DNA from 3 places in the Corynebacterium tardum genome. Region 3 is predicted to be linked to each of the others. Evidence: riboswitches for the same ligand, from Rfam matches in the RefSeq annotation. Region 3 holds a riboswitch; each other region holds the start of a gene.
What was found. Region 3 has a riboswitch for thiamine pyrophosphate ahead of ACLI1P_RS06755 (bifunctional hydroxymethylpyrimidine kinase/phosphomethylpyrimidine kinase). Riboswitches for the same ligand answer to the same signal wherever they lie in the genome.
Positions count from the first base shown of each region.

Region 1: it holds a riboswitch for thiamine pyrophosphate, as region 3 does, so the genes downstream of both, thiC (phosphomethylpyrimidine synthase ThiC) here and ACLI1P_RS06755 (bifunctional hydroxymethylpyrimidine kinase/phosphomethylpyrimidine kinase) in region 3, are expected to answer to the same signal.
Region 2: it holds a riboswitch for thiamine pyrophosphate, as region 3 does, so the genes downstream of both, ACLI1P_RS02045 (ECF transporter S component) here and ACLI1P_RS06755 (bifunctional hydroxymethylpyrimidine kinase/phosphomethylpyrimidine kinase) in region 3, are expected to answer to the same signal.

Region 1 is NZ_CP177104.1:1,715,737-1,722,045, forward strand. It holds gene ACLI1P_RS08250 (YraN family protein) at 1-100, opposite strand, end outside; gene ACLI1P_RS08255 (DUF2469 domain-containing protein) at 295-600, opposite strand; gene ACLI1P_RS08260 (ribonuclease HII) at 673-1,314, opposite strand; gene lepB (signal peptidase I) at 1,319-2,032, opposite strand; gene lepB (signal peptidase I) at 2,010-2,705, opposite strand; gene rplS (50S ribosomal protein L19) at 2,937-3,281, opposite strand; TPP riboswitch at 3,456-3,570, shown strand; gene thiC (phosphomethylpyrimidine synthase ThiC) at 3,566-5,344, shown strand; gene ACLI1P_RS08285 (thiamine phosphate synthase) at 5,337-5,990, shown strand; gene thiO (glycine oxidase ThiO) at 5,987-6,309, shown strand, end outside.
Region 2 is NZ_CP177104.1:427,438-433,746, forward strand. It holds gene ACLI1P_RS02040 (hypothetical protein) at 1-2,626, shown strand, start outside; TPP riboswitch at 3,301-3,462, shown strand; gene ACLI1P_RS02045 (ECF transporter S component) at 3,451-4,077, shown strand; gene ACLI1P_RS02050 (ABC transporter ATP-binding protein) at 4,181-5,587, shown strand; gene ACLI1P_RS02055 (energy-coupling factor transporter transmembrane component T family protein) at 5,580-6,309, shown strand, end outside.
Region 3 is NZ_CP177104.1:1,404,764-1,411,072, forward strand. It holds gene ACLI1P_RS06745 (YceI family protein) at 1-488, shown strand, start outside; gene ACLI1P_RS06750 (hypothetical protein) at 494-658, shown strand; gene ACLI1P_RS06755 (bifunctional hydroxymethylpyrimidine kinase/phosphomethylpyrimidine kinase) at 674-2,209, opposite strand; TPP riboswitch at 2,209-2,308, opposite strand; gene ACLI1P_RS06760 (Dyp-type peroxidase) at 2,394-3,299, opposite strand; gene ACLI1P_RS06765 (MFS transporter) at 3,897-5,270, shown strand; gene ACLI1P_RS06770 (FAD-binding and (Fe-S)-binding domain-containing protein) at 5,577-6,309, shown strand, end outside.

The sequences.
Region 1 (6,309 bases), 310 kb from region 3:
CGCGGTAAAAGTTGGCGGCGAACTGCTCGCCGGCTTTACCCAAGGCGTCCTTATGACGCAGTGTTCTGCCGGGGACGGTCGAATCAGTAAAAGTTGTCATTGTGGTGTTCCTTGAAAGTGTGGGAAAGCTACATGCCGCATTGCTCACGACACTTCCCAGAACACCCCACCGCTGCCACTGCTGGCTAGGGTCATCTGCCCCGCCCCGGCAGATCTGTGGATAACTCCCCCGGGCTCACCACGTCCTCGGCACCCCGCTCACTCTCTCCCCCACGGAGCAGGACCCGCGGGCGCTTAGTCAGGCAGGACGAAGTCCGGCTTGTCCAACTCCTCAATGTTGACGTCCTTGTAGGTGATGACACGGACGTAGCGCACGAAACGCGCAGAGCGGTACATGTCCCATACCCAGGCATCGGACATGCGCACCTCGTAGTACACGTCGGGGCCGGAGGTGTGTGGGATGAGTTCGACCGCGTTGGCCAGGTAAAACCGGCGCTCGGTTTCCACCACATAGGAGAATTGGCTGACCACATCGCGGTATTCGCGGTACAGCGACAGCTCGACTTCAGCTTCGTAGTTATCGAGTTCCTCAGCGCTCACGGTGTGCATCTCCTTCGCTCATAACCCAGGGTGAACTCGCCTCAGCTTACTTGCTTCGGCCGGCACACTCGCTCAGGCGCGCGCGATAAATTCCGCGTGTGCCTGCGCCACATTGCGGTAGCTCATCCGGTGCTCTGGAGTGGCGCCGAGGCGAGCGATCGCTGCCTGGTGCACGGCAGTGCCATAGCCCTTGTGGCCGGCGAGCCCGTAGCCGGGGTAGCGCGCATCCAGCTCACCCATGAGCCGGTCGCGGGAGACCTTCGCCAGGATGCTGGCAGCCGCGATGCACCGCGCCGCGGCGTCGCCACCGATGATCGGCAGTTGCGGGGCGGGGATGCCGGGGACCCGGAGGGCGTCGGTAAGCACATAGCCCGGCCGCACCGCCAGCTGCGCCACCGCCCGGCGCATGCCGGACAGGTTGGCGTGCTGGATGCCAAAAGTGTCCACGTCTTGCGCATCGATGTGCACCACCGCCCACGCCACCGCGCGCTTCTTGATGACTGGCTCCAGCTTCTCCCGCGCGGCGGGGCTGAGCTTCTTCGAATCATCCAGGCGGTCGAGCTCCGGGAGGATACGCTGGGGCAGGATGCAGGCCCCTATAGTCACCGGACCGCAGCACGCGCCCCGCCCGGCCTCGTCGACGCCGACCACGGGCCCCAGACCGGCCTTATCCAGCGCCACCTCATAGGTGCGCTTCTGCTTCAACCTGCGCATGCGGCTACAGCTCCGCGCGGTCGACGCTCTGCAGGCGGCTAAGCGGCAGCACGACGGCCTCCACTCGGCCCCGCACGGCGTCGAGAGGCACCGTGCCCTGCTCCTTATCCCCCAGGTGCGCGCGCGAATCCAGGGAATTGGTCCGGTTGTCCCCCATGACCCAGAGGTGGCCCTCCGGCACCGTCACGGGGCCAAAGTAGGCGCCCCCGCAGGCCACAGAGCCGGCGCGGTCATCGATGGGGATCTCCGGCGGGTCGAGCACGAAATCCTGGTTGATAGGCCGGCCATCCACCATGACGGACGGATCGCCCTCCTCGCAGGACACCGTCTGGCCTGCCGTGGCGATGACGCGCTTGACCAGAATGTTCTCGCCGTTGGGCACCAGACCCACCACCGCGCCCAGGTTCTGCACGCCGCGCACCAGCACGTTGCGGGAGCGGGAGACCTCGAAGGAGGTATTCCACGATTCCGGTCCGCTAAAGACCACCACGTCCCCGGGCTGCGGCGGGGAGAAGTAGTAGCTCACCTTCTGCACCACGATGCGGTCATTGCTGCACCCAGGGCAGCCATGCAGGGTGGGCTCCATGGAGGAGGACGGGATGAGGTAGAGCCGCCCCACGAAGGCCTGGATCAGTGCCAGGAGAACAAAAGTGAGAAGGAGCGCGGGGAGGAAATCCCGCGCGCGCGGGCGGGCCTTAGGACTGGATGTCCAGGTCATCGACCCCACCGATGCGGTTGAAGGGGAAGAACACGAACATCACCTTGCCGCGGACATTCTCCACCGGGATGGTGCCCTGGTACTCATCCTGCATGTGGTAGCGCGAATCCGCCGAGGCCGTGCGGTTATCACCCATGACCCAGATGTTGTCCTCCGGGACGGTCACCGGGCCGAAGTAGGCGCCACCGCAGGCGTTAGAACCGGTGGACTCGTCCACGCGGTAGGTCGGCGGGTTCTGGACGTAGTCTTGGTCAATGGGCTTGCCGTCCACCATGACAGCCGGGTCGCCTTCCTGGCAGGACACGGTCTGCCCGCCCGTGGCGATAACACGCTTGACCAGAGTGTTCTCGTCCGGCGGGGTGAGAGAAACGTAGCTCAACGCGTCCTGGATGTGGTGAATCACCGGATTCGAGGAGCGCGGCGACACCCAGTTGGTGTCCCAATCCGGGGTTCCTTTGAACACGACGACGTCGCCAGGCTCCGGGCCCTTATCCCCGTAATAGGAGACCTTCTCCGTAAAGATGCGGTCGTTGGTGCAGCCCGTGCAGCCATGCAGGGTCGGCTCCATAGAGCCCGAAGGGATGACATACTGCCGGCCCACGAAGTTCTGGAACACGCCCACCACGGCGAGCACGCAGACCACCACGAGCGCTGTTTCCAGCAGCCACGGCATCTGCTTCTTTTCCTTGGCAGGAGCCGCCGCGCTTGCCGACGCCCCCGTGTCCCCCACCGTCTCCTCGACGGCAGGCTGGGCACCTTCAGTAATGTCGTTGTCTTTTTCCACGGGCTAAATCCTAGCAATCCGCCTTCTGCTCACCGCGCGCGGCGCACGAAAAAGCCCCCTGCTCCCTCCCACTAGAGCCAGCAGGAGGAGAACAGGGGGCTTGGCGAGGGCGCCGAAAGACTAGCGGCGCTCCTTGATGCGGGCCTTCTTACCGCGCAGGTCGCGCAGGTAGTACAGCTTCGCACGGCGAACGCGGCCGCGGCGAGCAACCTCGATGGAGGCGATGTTCGGGGAGTGAACCGGGAAGGTACGCTCCACGCCGATGCCGAAGGAGACCTTACGCACGGTGAAGGTCTCGCGGATGCCGGAGCCCTGGCGGCGGATGCAGACACCCTTGAAGAGCTGGGTACGCTCGGTGGTGCCCTCGATGACCTTGACGTTAACGTCAAGGGTATCGCCCGGGCGGAAGGACGGGATATCGTCGCGCAGCTGTGCTGCGTCAACCTTGTCAATGAGGTTTGCCATTGAATGTTTCCTTTTCAGTTTAAGACAGAGGACCCTGGCGCCACCTTGTGGCGGCTGACCGGTTCGTGCCTGTTACATAGAACATCGCTATCTTTCCATACCCCGCCCCCACCGGCCAAATTGCCCAAACGCCTGACACGGCTGCGGTGAGCATTCTATGGTGGTTTACGCACTGATACACCCCACGGGTGCCCACAGGAAGTGGGCTGAGAGTGGCGCTGACACCGCGCCTGCACCGTTCGAACCTGTCTGGTTAGCACCAGCGAAGGAAGAGAGGAGCAGCCATGACGGCTACCCACAATGAGATCCATCCCAAGCACTCCTACTCCCCCATCCGGGAGAACGGACTGGAGGTTCCGGAAACCGAAATCCAGCTGGATGATTCCCCCACCGGCCCCAACGAGCCATTCCGCGTCTACCGCACGCGCGGCCCGGAGTGCGAGCCCGAGGTGGGCCTGCCGGCCTTGCGCGCAGAGTGGATTGCAGAGCGTGGCGACGTGGAGACCTACGCCGGCCGCGCCCGCAACTTGGCCGATGACGGCCGCTCCGCCGAGCGCCGCGGCGCCGCCTCCCAGGAGTGGAAAGGTGAGCGCCGCCAGCCATTACGCTCTCAGGAGGGCAAGCGGGTTACCCAGATGCACTACGCGCGCCAGGGCATCATCACCAAGGAGATGCAGTTCGTAGCCCTGCGCGAGCACTGCGACCCGGAGTTCGTGCGCTCCGAAATCGCGCGCGGGCGCGCCATCCTGCCCAACAACGTCAACCACCCGGAATCCGAGCCAATGATCATCGGCCGCAACTTCCTCACCAAGATCAACGCCAACATTGGCAACTCCGCGGTGACCTCCTCCATTGCCGAGGAAGTCTCCAAGCTGCGCTGGGCCACGCGCTGGGGCGCGGACACGGTCATGGACCTCTCCACCGGCGATGACATCCACACCACCCGCGAGTGGATTCTGCGCAACTCCCCGGTCCCGATCGGCACCGTGCCCATCTACCAGGCCCTGGAGAAGGTAAACGGCGTAGCCGAGGACCTCACCTGGGAAGTCTTCCGGGATACCGTCATCGAGCAGTGCGAGCAGGGCGTGGACTACATGACCATCCACGCCGGCGTGCTGCTGCCCTACGTGCCGCTGACCACCGAGCGCGTCACCGGAATCGTCTCCCGCGGCGGTTCGATTATGGCTGGCTGGTGCCTGGCGCACCACAAGGAGTCCTTCCTCTACGAGAACTTTGATGAGCTGTGCGAGATTTTCGCGCGCTACGACGTCGCCTTCTCCCTCGGTGATGGCCTGCGCCCGGGTTCTTTGGCGGATGCCAACGACACCGCCCAGTTCGCCGAGCTCAAGACCATTGGCGAGCTCACCCGGCGCGCCTGGGACTACGACGTCCAGGTCATGGTGGAGGGCCCCGGCCACGTGCCGCTCAACATGATTCAGGAGAACAACGAGCTGGAGCAGGAGTGGGCCTCGGAAGCCCCCTTCTACACGCTGGGCCCGCTGGTCACCGACATCGCGCCGGGCTACGACCACATCACCTCCGCCATCGGCGCGGCGAACATCGCCATGGGAGGCACGGCCATGCTGTGCTACGTCACCCCCAAGGAGCACCTGGGCCTGCCCAACCGCGATGACGTCAAGACCGGCGTTATTACCTACAAGCTCGCCGCCCATGCCGCCGACGTGGCGAAGGGCCACCCGGGTGCGCGCGCCTGGGACGACGCGATGAGCAAGGCCCGCTTCGAGTTCCGTTGGCACGACCAGTTCGCGCTCTCACTGGATCCGGACACCGCGCAGGCTTACCACGATGAAACCCTGCCCGCGGAGCCGGCGAAGACCGCCCACTTCTGCTCCATGTGTGGCCCGAAGTTCTGCTCCATGCGCATCAGCCAGGACATTCGGGATACGTTCTCCGATTCCCTCGGCATGCCCAGCTTCCCGGGGCAAGGCTCCATCGACCCCGACGTCGTCGCCGCGGCCCGCGCGGGCGAGGAGCGCAAGTCGGAGGAGTTCAAGGCGCAGGGCTCGCAGCTCTACCACGAGGAAGACGGGGTCCATGCCTGATCTTCGCTGCTACTTCGTCACCGGCACTGCGGACTCCCCTGCGGATATCGTGCGCATCGCTGCGGCGGCGGCCCGGGGCGGGGCGGGCATCGTGCAGGTGCGCTCGAAGCCGATTTCCGCGCGCGATCTCTACCTGCTGGGCCGGGACGTCGCCCGCGCGGTGGCAGCGGCGAACCCGGCAACGCGTGTGCTTATCGACGACCGCGTGGACGTCGCCCTCGCCCTACGCCACGACGGCGAGCCGGTCCACGGCGTGCACCTTGGCCAGGATGATCTCCCCGTCGAGCAGGCCCGCGCGCTCCTCGGGCCGGACGCGATTATCGGGCTCACCACGGGTACCCGCGAGCTCGTCGAGAAAGCCAACGAGGTTGCTGACCTCATTGACTACATCGGGTGCGGCCCGTTCCGGGCTACCCCGACGAAGGATTCCGGCCGCCCGCCCCTGGGGCTTAACGCCTATCCGGAGCTGGTCGAGCTCTCCCGGGTCCCGCTCGTGGCCATCGGGGATGTCACCGCCGACGATGCCGCAGCTCTCGCGGCCACGGGCGTGGCCGGCCTCGCGGTCGTGCGTGGCATCATGCATGCAGACGACCCGGAGGCCTACTGCCGCGAGCTCCTTTCCGGCTTCGATGAAGGTGCGCGATGAGTACTGCATCTGACTCCACCGTCATCGTCGTCGGCGCCGGCGTGGTGGGCCTGGCCACCGCGGTGGAGCTTGCCTCCCGTGGCCACGCGGTCACCGTGCTCGACCCCGAGCCGGCCTTCGGCGCCACACACTTCGCCGGCGGCATGCTCGCCCCGACAGCCGAGGTGGTCTACCAGCAGGATCCGCTCTTTCCGCTAATGCGTGCTTCCGGCACGTGGTATCCCGAGCTCATCGACCTCGTTGCTTCCCACACGGACGTCCCCACCGGCTACCGCGATGAGGGCACGCTCGTCGTCGCCGCCGACCGCACAGATGCCCA
Region 2 (6,309 bases), 980 kb from region 3:
GTGGAGGAACTCCAAGGGTGACGCCTTGAAGTCCTGCGATGTAGCCTCCGTGTCCGAACCGGGCGACTGTGCAACGTTTGAAGTTCCTTCCGACGCGAAGGACGGCGAGGTATTCCACGCAGTTCTGATTTCCAATGGAAACGAGGCGTCAGCAGACTCGTTTATCGTGTCTCTGAAGACCTCTGTTGATGATTCTGGCGTGAAGCCGGTTGAGCCGACTGCTGATGAGCAGGATTCTGGCATCAAGGTTTCTAACCGTGATGATGACACGAAGGTGTCTGCTAAGGATGAGGACGGTAAGGACGTTCCGGCCAAGATTGATGACAACGGCAATGTTGTTGTTACTCCGGGTGAGGATGTTGATGGTCCGATTACCGTGACTGTTGAGGATCCGGATCTTGATGGTGGTAAGGCCGTGGTTGAGGTTCCGGTTAATGGTCACAAGAAGGGCCAGGACGACAACAACTCGGATAAGGCTCCGGCTACCTCTGTTGATGATTCCGGTGTGAAGCCGGTTGAGCCGACTGCTGATGAGCAGGATTCTGGCATCAAGGTTTCTAACCGTGATGATGACACGAAGGTGTCTGCTAAGGATGAGGACGGTAAGGACGTTCCGGCCAAGATTGATGACAACGGCAATGTTGTTGTTACTCCGGGTGAGGATGTTGATGGTCCGATTACCGTGACTGTTGAGGATCCGGATCTTGATGGTGGTAAGGCCGTGGTTGAGGTTCCGGTTAATGGTCACAAGAAGGGCCAGGACGACAACAACTCGGATAAGACCGAAGAGCCGGGTACCAACCCGACCACTCCGGAAGGCCCGAAGGATACCGATGGTGACGGCATCCCGGATTCTGAGGACACCGACGATGACAACGATGGTGTCAACGATAAGGATGAAGAGGCTGCTGGCCTGGATCCGAAGAACCCGGATTCTGATGGTGACGGCACGAAGGACGGCGACGAGGACGCCGATGGCGATGGCAAGACCAACGCTGAGGAGTCTGACGCTGATTCCGACAAGATCACCGATAAGGACGGCGATAAGAAGGCCGACCTGATTGATGAGGACAACGAGGATGGTCCGACCGGTGACAAGGACGGCGACGGCATCGAGAACAAGGATGATGCTGATGCTGACGGCGACGGTGTCAACAACGATGACGAGAAGGAAATCGGCACTGACCCGCTGAAGACCGACTCTGATGGTGATGGCAAGTCTGACGGTGAAGAGGACTACGACAAGGACGGTAAGTCCAACGCTGAGGAGTCCGATGTTCCGGAAGATGGTCGCGCTGACGACACCGACAACGACGGCCTGGGTAACCCGGGCGTAACCGACAAGGGCGTCAATGGTAATGGCGAGGGGCCGAACGGCACCCCGGATATCCGTGAGACTGACACCGAAGAAGTTGCGCCGAAGGATACTGACGGTGACGGCATCCCGGATTCCGAGGACACCGACGATGACAATGACGGTGTCAACGATAAGGATGAAGAGGCTGCTGGCCTGGATCCGAAGAACCCGGATTCTGATGGTGACGGCACCAAGGACGGCGAGGAAGACAACGATGGCGATGGCAAGACCAACGCTGAGGAGTCTGACGCTGATTCTGACAAGATCACCGATAAGGACGGCAACGGTGTTGCTGACCTGACGGAGAAGGACACCGACGGCGACGGCATCCCGGATTCCGAGGACACCGACATTGATGGCGATGGCGTCAACAATGAGGATGAGAAGGCTGCTGGCCTGAATCCGGAGAAGAAGGATTCCGACGGCAACGGTGTTGAGGACGGTCAGGAGGACTCCGACGATGACGGCATCAAGAATGCTGACGAGTCGGATGAGAACTCCAAGACCATCACCGACAAGAACGACAACGGTGTTGCTGACCTGACGGAGAAGCCGGATGACGCTGCCGAGAAGCCGTCCATCGACGCTGGTTCCACCACCGACAAGGTTGTTGCTGACGGTGAGTCCCACGAGCTGGATGACACGGTCAAGAACCCGACCGAGGGCATGACTGGTGAGGTCATCGGTGAGAACGGCAAGGCTATCGACGGTGCCGAGGTCACTGTTGACCCGGAGACCGGCGAGATTTCTGTGACCGTCCCGGAGGGCACCAAGGCCCAGAACGCCACCGTTGAGGTCAAGGACAAGGACGGCAAAAAGGTCGGTGACATCGACATCGAGATCACCGAGCCGAAGGACAACACCGGCACCGGCGCCGCCGCTGGTGACGACGAGGGTGACGAGAGCCTGTCCTCCAAGATTGGTGAGCGTTGCTTGGCTACCGGCCTGGGCGCTGGTATCCCGCTGCTGTTCCTCATCCCGGTTGGTCTGGCTTCCCAGCTCAACATTCCGGGTCTGAAGGAGTTCGTGGCACCGATTGATGCACAGATTCAGGCGCTGAACACCCAGCTGCAGAAGCAGGCTGGCATCTTCCAGGGCCCGCTGGCTGGTCAGGCTGCTGCGTTCGACACTCAGCTCAAGCGCTTCGGTCTGAACGCTAGCTCCATCGCCCTGATTGCTGCTGGTGCGCTGGCTATCGGCCTCATCGCTGATGCCTGCACCCCGGGTGCTGGTTCTTCGGACGGTTCCTCTGAGGGTTCTTCCAAGTAAGAGGAGCAACAGGCTGCGCCACCTGTGATGGCGCCGCCGTTCGGGAAGGGCGTTATCTTCCCGCTCCTTAAAGTCGAAGGGATTTCCAGTAGTTCCGCAGTCACGGCGTTGCTGTGGCGGCGGGGGCTGCACACTATGGCCTTTAACTACTGCCTCTCACTGTTTGAGTAGGGACGGTTCGCGTAGGGGAAGAGCATATGCTACTTTCCTAACGCGTAACCGTTCTGTTATCCTCTCGAAGAATAATTTGCATAGAGTTAATTCTGCTGAAATACAGTAACGATATTTCAATACAGACTTGGGGCTTTCGAGAAGCTTTTCCTTTCCTTAAGCACTACACGAGAGTTCCCTTGGTGGCCGGCGCACTTAGAACCGGTCTCAGAGTGCCCCGTCGCGTAGGTCAGAGGACGCGACGGGGCACTGCGCAGTTTTCTGGCGTTCGGGGCTGGTCCCGGGTCGCTAGAAGTGGGGGAGTTGGGCTGGTCCCGGTAGACGTCGGCAAGCACATGCGTATCGGTAGTCTCGTTAGGCTGCGGGGAGCGGTGGCTGTTGCTGGGCGGACGCGAATACTGAGTGGTGTGGGCGCGCGGGCGCTTGCTAAGCTGTGGATGCTTTTTCGAAGTGTTCTTTCACTGGCTGTCGGCTTTCCTTGGGGAGGCGGTGCAGCCAATCAATTTTAACGTCACGGGTGCTTTTCCTGAACGCTTTGTGCTGTGTGCGCGGCTGCGCATGCGGGCACGAGGGGTGTTAGGGGAGGCTGAGACGCCGCGGGAGCGGTGAACCGTCGAACCTGATCCGGGTAATGCCGGCGAGAGGGAGGAAAAATGAATTCTGTATCTACTACCGGTGCCGCAGGTGCCACGCCGCAGCGCAGCCTGAACTGGCGCATCGTGGACATCGTGGTGGCATCCGTGCTCGGTGTGGCCTGTGGCCTCGTGTTCTTTGTGTGGAACACGGTGGGCTACGCCTGGTTCCAGGCCATGGACGCGCTCACGCCGGGTCTGGGCGGAATCGCCACGGGTATCTGGCTCATCGGTGGTGTGATCGGCGGGCTGGTTATCCGCAAGCCGGGTGCGGCGCTGTACGTGGAGTTGATTGCCGCGGTTGTCTCCACCCTGCTGGGCTCGCAGTGGAGTATTAGTACTGTGTACTCCGGCATCGCGCAGGGCATCGGTGTGGAGATCGTCCTCGCTATCTTCCTCTACCGCCGCTTCGGGTTGGGGGTAGCCATGCTCGGCGGCATGGCGGCCGGCTGGGGCGCATTCGTCCTGGAGCTGTTTACTTCCGGAAACCTGGGCAAGACGCTGCAGTTCAACATCATCTACTTCATTACCCTGAGCATCTCCGGAGCGATTCTGGCCGGAGCCGTGGGCTTCTTCGTGGTCAAGGCGCTGGCGAAGACCGGCGCGCTGGACCGCTTTGCGGTGGGCCGAGAACAGCACACCGTGTAGGCGTCGCCCCGCATTCCCTGTATTTTCCTTTCACTCCTTTGTCACGGGTAGGCCAATCCCCTTGGGCCTACGCGTGACTGTAACCCCCCTGTGCCTTAAGCCTATGGAGAATTTTGTTGCCGGTGCTACGCGGATTTCTGCCCGCGGGTACGGCTGGACGCACGCTGGGCGCACCGCGCCGGCGCTGGCGGATATTGATCTGACCATCGAGCCGGGGGAGAAGGTGCTGCTGTGCGGCGACTCCGGCTCCGGAAAGTCCACGCTGCTCGCCGCCATCGCCGGCGTGCTGGGCGGGGACGATGAAGGTACTCGTGTCGGCGAAATCCTGCTGGAGGACTCCCACGGGCAGGTAGAACAGCCCGGCCGGACCATCCCGGTGGGTCTGGTGCTCCAGGACCCGGACTCCCAGGTCATTGCTGCCAGGGTTGGAGATGACGTGGCTTTTGGCTGCGAGAACCTGGCCTACCCGCGCGAGGAGATCTGGCGGCGCGTCGGCGCGGCCCTGGATATGGTCGGTCCGTACGTCGACCTGGATTTTCCCACCGCGCAGCTCTCCGGCGGACAGAAGCAGCGCCTTGCCCTGGCGGGCGTCATTGCCATGGGCGCGGGCGTGGTGCTGCTGGATGAGCCCACAGCCAACCTCGATCCGGAGGGTGCCCGCGAGGTCATCGAGGCAGTAGCCGCCATGGCGGAGCGCACGGGTGCCACACTCGTCGTGGTGGAGCACCAGCACGCGGCGTGGCACGGGGTGCTCGACCGTGCGGTGGAGCTCAAGGATGGGCGCATCGTGGCGGACGGGCCGCTCGCTGAGGTCGTGGCTGAGCGCACGGTGGCGGATCTCCCGTCGGCGCGGGGCGCGGGCGTGGGCCGTGAACCCGCCCTGTGGAGTACGGACCTGGTCACGCGCTTCGGGCCGCCGCGCAGCTTTAGCCTGCCGCGGGGCGCATCCACGGTGCTCACCGGGCCAAATGGTGCGGGCAAGACCACGTGGATGATGACGGTGGCCGGGCTGTTGCCGGCGGAGTCGGGCGAGATTGGCGTGGCGGACTTCGTGCGCCGCGGCCTCAAGGGCTCGCCGCTGCAGTGGAAGTCCCGTCAGCTGGCTGATCGCATCGGCTTCGTCTTCCAGAACCCCGAGCACCAGTTCGTCGCCCGCACCGTGGCGGAGGAGCTGCGCGTGGGCCCGAAGGTCATGCGCCGCGAGGTTCCGGAAGCGCACATTGCGGAGCTTGTCGACGCCCTCCGGCTCTCCCACCTCCTCAACGCCAACCCCTTCACCTTGTCCGGCGGGGAGAAGCGCCGCCTGTCCGTGGCGACGGCCCTGGTAAGTGCGCCGGAGGTGCTGCTTCTCGACGAACCCACCTTCGGCCAAGACCCCCGCACTTTCAGCGAGCTGGTGTGGCTGTTGCGCCGCATGGTGGACGACGGCACGACGATTGCCTCAGTGACGCACGATCCGCTCTTCATCGCCGCCCTTGGCGACCACCGAGTGGAGGTGACCCGTGGCTAATCCGACGTCCGTGAGTGCGAAGGGTGCGTCGCCCGCCGGTCTTCTCACCAGGGTGAACCCGCTGACTCGCATCTTCCTCATGTTTGCGTGGGTCAGCCCGCTGCTGCTGTCGGTGGACTGGGTCTCCGCGGCGGTCTCCCTGGGGCTGACGCTGCTGCTGGGGCCGTTGTGCGGGGTGTCCTGGCTGCGCATGGTCAAGGCCGCCTGGTTCCTCTTCCTTATCGCCCCGATTTCAGGCATCTCGATGCTGCTCTACGGTGCCCCGGGTGGGCGCGAATACTTCACCCTGTGGCTCATCACGGTCAGCGATAACTCCATTGAACTCGCCATCGCCATCACCCTGCGCGTGTTCGCGGTGGCGCTGCCCATGGTGGTGCTGGCCCGCGCGATCGACCCCACCGAGCTGGGCGACGCCCTCTCCCAAATCCTCAAGTTGCCTTCCCGCTTCGTCATCGGCGCGGTGGCGGGCGTGCGGATGATGACGCTGTTCAAGTCAGATTGGCAGTTCTTGGGCATGGCCCGGCGAGCGCGCGGCCTGACTGATGAGGGCCGCATTAAACACCTCATCACCATGTCCTTCGGGCTGCTGGTGTTGGCTTTGCGTCGCGGCGGCAAGCTCGCTACGGCGATGGAGGCGCGCGGCTTTGGGCGCACACCACCCGGTGGCGGGCAACGCACGTGGGCGCGCCCCTCGCGCCTTGCGGCGCGGGATTGGCTGGTCA
Region 3 (6,309 bases):
TCACCTCTGCCGGTTTCACCATCGATGAAATCCTGCCCGCAGACAAGCGCACTACATCCGGCTCCACCAAGGACGTCACCGGGCAGGCCACGATCAAGGGCTCTACGGTCGAGGACGCCACGATCACCGTTGACATGGCGACGCTGACGACGGACAAGAAGGTCCGCGATCAGAACATGAAGTCCAAGCTCTTTGAAGTAGACGAGTTCCCAGTGGCGACGTTTACGCTGACCGAGCCGGCGGACCTCTCCGCAGTACCTGACGACGGCTCCGCGGCCACCGTCTCGCTCACTGGTGACCTCACCATCCATGGCGAGACAAAGCAGGTGACCAATGATTTCCAGGTGGTACGCGACGCAGACACCGTCGTGCTGGGCGGCGACATTCCGCTCAACCGTCTCGATTACGGCGTGGAAACCCCGGAGATGATCGCGGCCAAGATCTCCGAGGTCGGTGCGGTCAACGTCCGCGTGACTCTCCAGAAGTAGCGACGATGGGCTACCGCCGCCTGATCCCCGCCCTGTGGGTGCGCCTCGTCGTCCTCATTGCCTTTGGTATCTTTGTCCTCACGCAGGACATGCCGTGGCTCGCGGCCCTCGCCGTGGTGCTGGGGCTTTTAACGATAGGCCAGCTCGTGGCCGCCTACCGCCAGCGCTAAGATCGCCGCGGGGCACTAGAAGCGCCGGTCCGCCTGGTCGAAGAAATCCACCTCGTGGATGCAGGCGCTGATGTAGGCGCGCTCGGCGCGGGATCGCGTTTCTTCGTCCGCCCGCGCCAGGGCTTGCTCCACAATCTCCAGGCTGCGTCGAACGCTGCCCAGGAAGTCCTCACCGCCGTAGACCTTAAGCCACGCGTGGTAGGGGTGGTCTTCCGAATCGTGCTCTGCCAAATAGAGGCCCACCTCCGCGTACAGCCAGTAGCAGGGGAGCACCGATGCCGCTGCCACCACGTAGTCATCGGTGTGGGTGCAGCGGATCAGAAAGTCGGTATAGGCGCTGGTGACTCGCGACGGCGCCGAGGAGACCCTTCCCTGGAGCCAGGTGCGGTGGAGCTCTGCTTCTTCTGCGAGGCAGCCATAGGCGCTTTCTGCCCAGTGGAGCTGTTCTTCGGTGCTCGGCGCCAGGCTAGCCAGCCGTGCCAAGGCCTTCGAGTAGGACGACAAGTACTGGGCGTCCTGATCGAGGTAGAAGGAAAACGCCGACTCATCCAGGGCACCGGATCCTAAGTCCTCGATGAAGGGCAGAGCCACGATAGCGTCCCACTGCGCCGCCGCGATGTTCCAGAGGCGCTGGGTGTGCGGGCCGGCTGCGGCCACGCGGGGCTGCGCCGCCTGTGCCTCTTCCTTGAGCGGGCCGGCGAGGTGGGGTAGCGGCACCGCGGAGGCTGCCCGCATGAGACGCTGGGCGCGATGGAAGTGGTCGACGGGGCCGTGACCAGTGCCGACGCGGAGCGCATCGGCGTGTGCAATGGCCTCATGCAACCACTGCGTGGACCACTCCAGGGCAGCCGCAGCATCGTCGCCGGCGCCCAGCCGCGTGGCCAGCGCCGAGGACAACGAGCAGCCGGTGCCGTGAGTGTTCTTGGTGTCCACGCGAGTCGATTGCACCCGGTGCACCTGACCGTCTGGGGCCACCACGGCGTTATCAGCACACCGCGAGTTCAAGTGACCGCCCTTGACCACAACGGCGGTGCCGGCCTCGCGCGCCCACGTCGTAGCGGTAGCAATGGCCTCGTCCAAACTGCGGGCTTCCTCGGTCTGAGTGAGCACCGCCAGTTCCTTGAGGTTCGGTGTGATGACATCCGCGCGGCGGCACAGCTCGCGCACGGCTTGCTCTGCCTCTTTTTCCAAGAGGCGGTCACCGCTGGTAGCAACCATGACAGGGTCAAGGACAACTGGAACGGACGGATCGAGGCCGTCGAGGAACTCCGCCACCACGTGGGTAATGCTGGCGTCAGCCAGCATGCCGATCTTCACCGCATCAATGGCCACGTCATCGCGAACGGAGTCCAGCTGCTCGCGGAGAAAGTCCACCGGCGGGACATGGACGCTGCGCACGCCCTGGGTATTTTGCGCCACCAGGGCGGTCACCACGGACATTCCATATCCGCCCGCGGCGGCAATGGCCTTCAAATCAGCCTGAATTCCCGCCCCGCCGGTTGGATCGGTGCCGGCAATAGACAGGACACGGGGGTAGGCGCCGCGCGCCACAAAGTCGTTCACAACTATCCCTTCGCTAGTGCTAACTAAGTGCAGGTTCAATGGGTCTATATCTCAGCCACACCACGTGCGGCACCCCATGTTGTGAGCCACAGCCTAACAAAGACGCACAGGTAGCGTGGGCACAATGCCCAGATTGTCTACTTCCGTGCGCCGCAGGGACTTAGTCTGGTAGCTAGTGTGGGAGCTCGTCGAAGCTATCCATCAGCTCCGCGCTGGGCACGAAGAAGTTGGTGCCGGTCAGCGCCGTGGAGAAGTCAAGGATGCGGTCGTAGTTGCCTTCCGGATCGCCGATGAACATGTTGCGCAGGCGCTGGTTGATGTGCTCCGGATCCTTGGCGTAGGCGATGAAGTACGTTCCCATTTCACCCGCGGCGAAGGAGCCAAAGACCATGTTCTCGCGGTAGATATCCTCATCCAAGTCATTGAGCGCCACGTGCGAGTTCGATGGCTTCGTCTCCTCATCCAGCTCAATATCGTCAGCCTTGGTGCGGCCGATCACGCGTTCTTGTTCCTCGGTGCTCAGCTGATTCCACGCGGCCAAGTCATGAATATATTTCTGTACCGTGACATAAGATCCGCGTGGGTAGTCAGCATCGTCTTCCAACAAAACCACGCCCAGGGCTTCATCGTCGAACGGGTTAGCCGTTCCGTCCACAAAACCCAAAAGGTCGCGCTGATCCAGGTACTTGAATCCTTGCGTCTCATCGACGACCGTGGCGTGCGCGCCCAGCTGGTCCAGCACGTGGCGAGCCATCTCGTGGCACAGGTCGTAGGAGTTGGCGCGGAAATGCAGGAGGATATCGCCAGGCGTGGCGGGCGCATCGTGCGCGGCGTGGATAGCCTCGAAGTCTTTGAGAAGGCTCGGGCGCGGAGCGCTAGTTAGACGCGACCACATGGAGGCACCGATGCCGACCACAGTATATAGATTTCCGTCATTGTGACGGAATTGCACCGACTTGTAGGTGCCGGTAAATCCGGTCAACATATCCCGAGTTGCCTGTTCGCCGCCGGGGGCGATGTTCAGGACAAGAAAGAGAGCTGCGCGAGAAGGTTTGTCTACAACGTGTTGAATAGGCATAACTCCCAGACTAGCGCCGCGAGCCACGCCCGCGCTGACGACACCCGCTCACCGGTGCGCGCCGCTAGGCGGATACCGCTGGATAGCACACCGACACGCGGCAAGCGCCCGCGCGGCATAGATATAAGGAACGGGGCCCAGGCGGACAGCGCGGCACTGACAGTATGCCAAAGCCGGGTGGAGTAAGCCGCCGCCGCAAGTGTCAGCATATGTAATTGTCCGATAATGTACATTATGTCAGATTATATGGACGCCCCACACCTCCACCGTGCCCGTCCGAATCACCTCATATGCCACACCTTGAGTCCTGACCCATGGTTCCCGGCAATGTCTAGAGCGCGCTTGTCGACGCCTCCATGTCTACCGACGTGCGCCGGTCGGCACGACGTCGACAAGCACTCGGCCCAACGCCAGTCTCAACGCCAGCTTCAGCGCCCACTCCAGGACCCACTCCAAGGCCACACCCTCGTCCCAGACAGTGAAACCTCGACACTCTGTGAATGTTTCACGTTGTGGGACTTGTATTCCAAACAGTGAAACGATAGGATTCCTTCCACAACCAATCAACCTATTGAAATCCCCAAGGAGGCTGCTCCGATGACTGCAGTGGACACCGCGCCGCAGACTCAATCAGTTCCCGCGCCTGCAGAGCTCACCCCACGAGACCGCGTGCGCGTGGCCGTGGCGTCAACTATCGGCACCACCATCGAGTTCTACGACTTTTACATTTATGCCACCGCCGCCGTGGCGGTGTTCCCGTTCCTCTTCTTCCCTAAGACGGATGACCCGACGGTAACGCTGCTGCAGTCCTTCGCCACTTTCGGACTTGCCTTTATCGCTCGCCCGCTGGGCTCCGTGGTCTTCGGCCACTTCGGCGACCGCATCGGCCGCAAGGCCACTCTGGTGGGCGCGCTGCTCACCATGGGTATCGCCACCTTCTGCATCGGCCTGCTACCTACCTATCAGACCGCCGGAATCATCGCCCCGGCGTTGCTGGCACTGATGCGCTTCTGCCAGGGCTTGGGCCTGGGCGGCGAATGGTCGGGTGCGGCGCTGCTGGCCTCCGAAACCGCCAAGGACGGCAAGCGCGCGTTTGCCGCAATGTGGCCGCAGTTCGGCGCACCATTCGGATTCCTGTTGGCCAACGGCTTGTTCCTGTTACTGGTTGCGACCATGGACTACACCCGCGGGGATACTACCGGCGCCTTCATGCAGTGGGGCTGGCGCCTGCCCTTCCTGTTCTCTGCCGTCATGGTTCTCATCGGCCTGTATGTGCGCTTGCGCTTGGAGGAAACTCCGGTCTTCCAGAAGGCCGTGACCCAGGGCAAGAAGGCCAAGACCCCAATGGTGGAAGCCTTCAAGACCTCCTGGAAGCCGATGATCATCGGAACCTTCGTCATGCTCTCCTGCTACACCCTGTTCTACCTGGTCACTACGTGGATCCTCTCCTACGGCATTGGTGATAAGGCCCAGGGCCTCGGCCTGGGCATCCCGTACCTGGAGTTCCTAGAGATTCAGCTCATTTCCATCTTCATGTTCATCGTCGGCATCCCGGTCTCCTCCATGCTGTCTGATAAGTACGGGCGCAAGCCGGTGCTCATCGTGACCTCCGTGGTGATGATCGCCTTCGGCTTCAGCTTCCCGCTCTTCCTGGGGCTGGACGTCGCTGACCGCAACTCGGTCCTGTGCTTCCTGCTGGTCGGCATGTTCTGCATGGGCCTCATCTTCGGACCGATGTCCGCAGTCCTGCCAGAGCTCTTCCCCACCAACGTGCGCTACACGGGTTCTGGAATTGCCTACAACGTCTCCTCCATTCTCGGCGCCGCCGTCGCCCCGTTCGTCGCGACCTGGCTGGTGAGCACCTTTAACGTCAACTACGTCGGCTACTACTTGGTGGCAGTCTGCGTGGTCTCTCTCATTGCCATCCTGGTGATGAAGGAGCTCAAGGACCAGGACCTCAGCGAGGTCTAAGCCGCACAGCGCTCTCCCCTATTCTCTCCCCCGATCCACTCGATTCAACCTCCCACGCCTTCCGGCCCTGGGAGGCCTTCGCCGTTTTTCAACGCCCAGTACACCCGAACGGGGTGCGATCCCGCTCGCTGAAAAGAAGCCGCCCAGAATTGGGAACATAGTTACTGTCGCGCGATAGATTAGAGGTATGTCTAAGCTCCTCAGCCCCGATTCCTCTCACTTTCCCGCCCAGCGGACGCTACGAGCCAGGCCGACGCGGTACCCGCACGCTACCGCCACGGCTCCCCCGCTGACCTCGTTGCGGACATGGAAGCCATCGTCGGCGCAGACAATGTCCATGGACGTTTGACGGACCTCGTCCGCTTCTCCTCCGACGCCGGCCCGTACCGGGCCATTCCCAACATCGTGGTCTCGCCGCGCAACGCCGCGGACCTGGCAGAGCTGATGAAGTACTGCGAGACAAACCGCCGGCACATGACCTTCCGTGCGGCCGGCACCTCGCTCAATGGTCAGGCGATGGGTGATGACATCCTGGTTGATGTCAAAACGAACTTCACCGGCATGGAGGTCCGCGACGGCGGCCGCGCCTTGTGGTCCCGGCCTGGCGTCATTCTGGGCGATGCCCAGGCGGTGCTCTCCCGCCACGGCTTCATGCTAGGGCCCGACCCAGGGTCGACCTCGGTGTGCACCATCGGCGGCGTGCTGGCGGATAACTCCGGCGGCATGCGCTGTTCCCTGGAGCGCGATAGCTACCACTGCGTCGAAGAGCTCACCTTCGTCCTCCCCTCAGGCACCATCGTGAACACTGCCCATGGCGACGCCGCCTTCCGTGCTCAGGAACCGGAACTTCACGCCCAGCTCCTGGATTTCCGCGATAGGCTGCGCGCCAACACGGAGATGGTGGAGTTTCTGCGCACCAAGTTCTCCATCCGCAACACCAACGGTCTGCGCATCGATGCCTTCCTGGATGAGGACGAGCCAGTCCACATTCTCAAGCGCCTGCTCGTCGGCTCTGAGGGCATCTTCGGAGCCATCACGG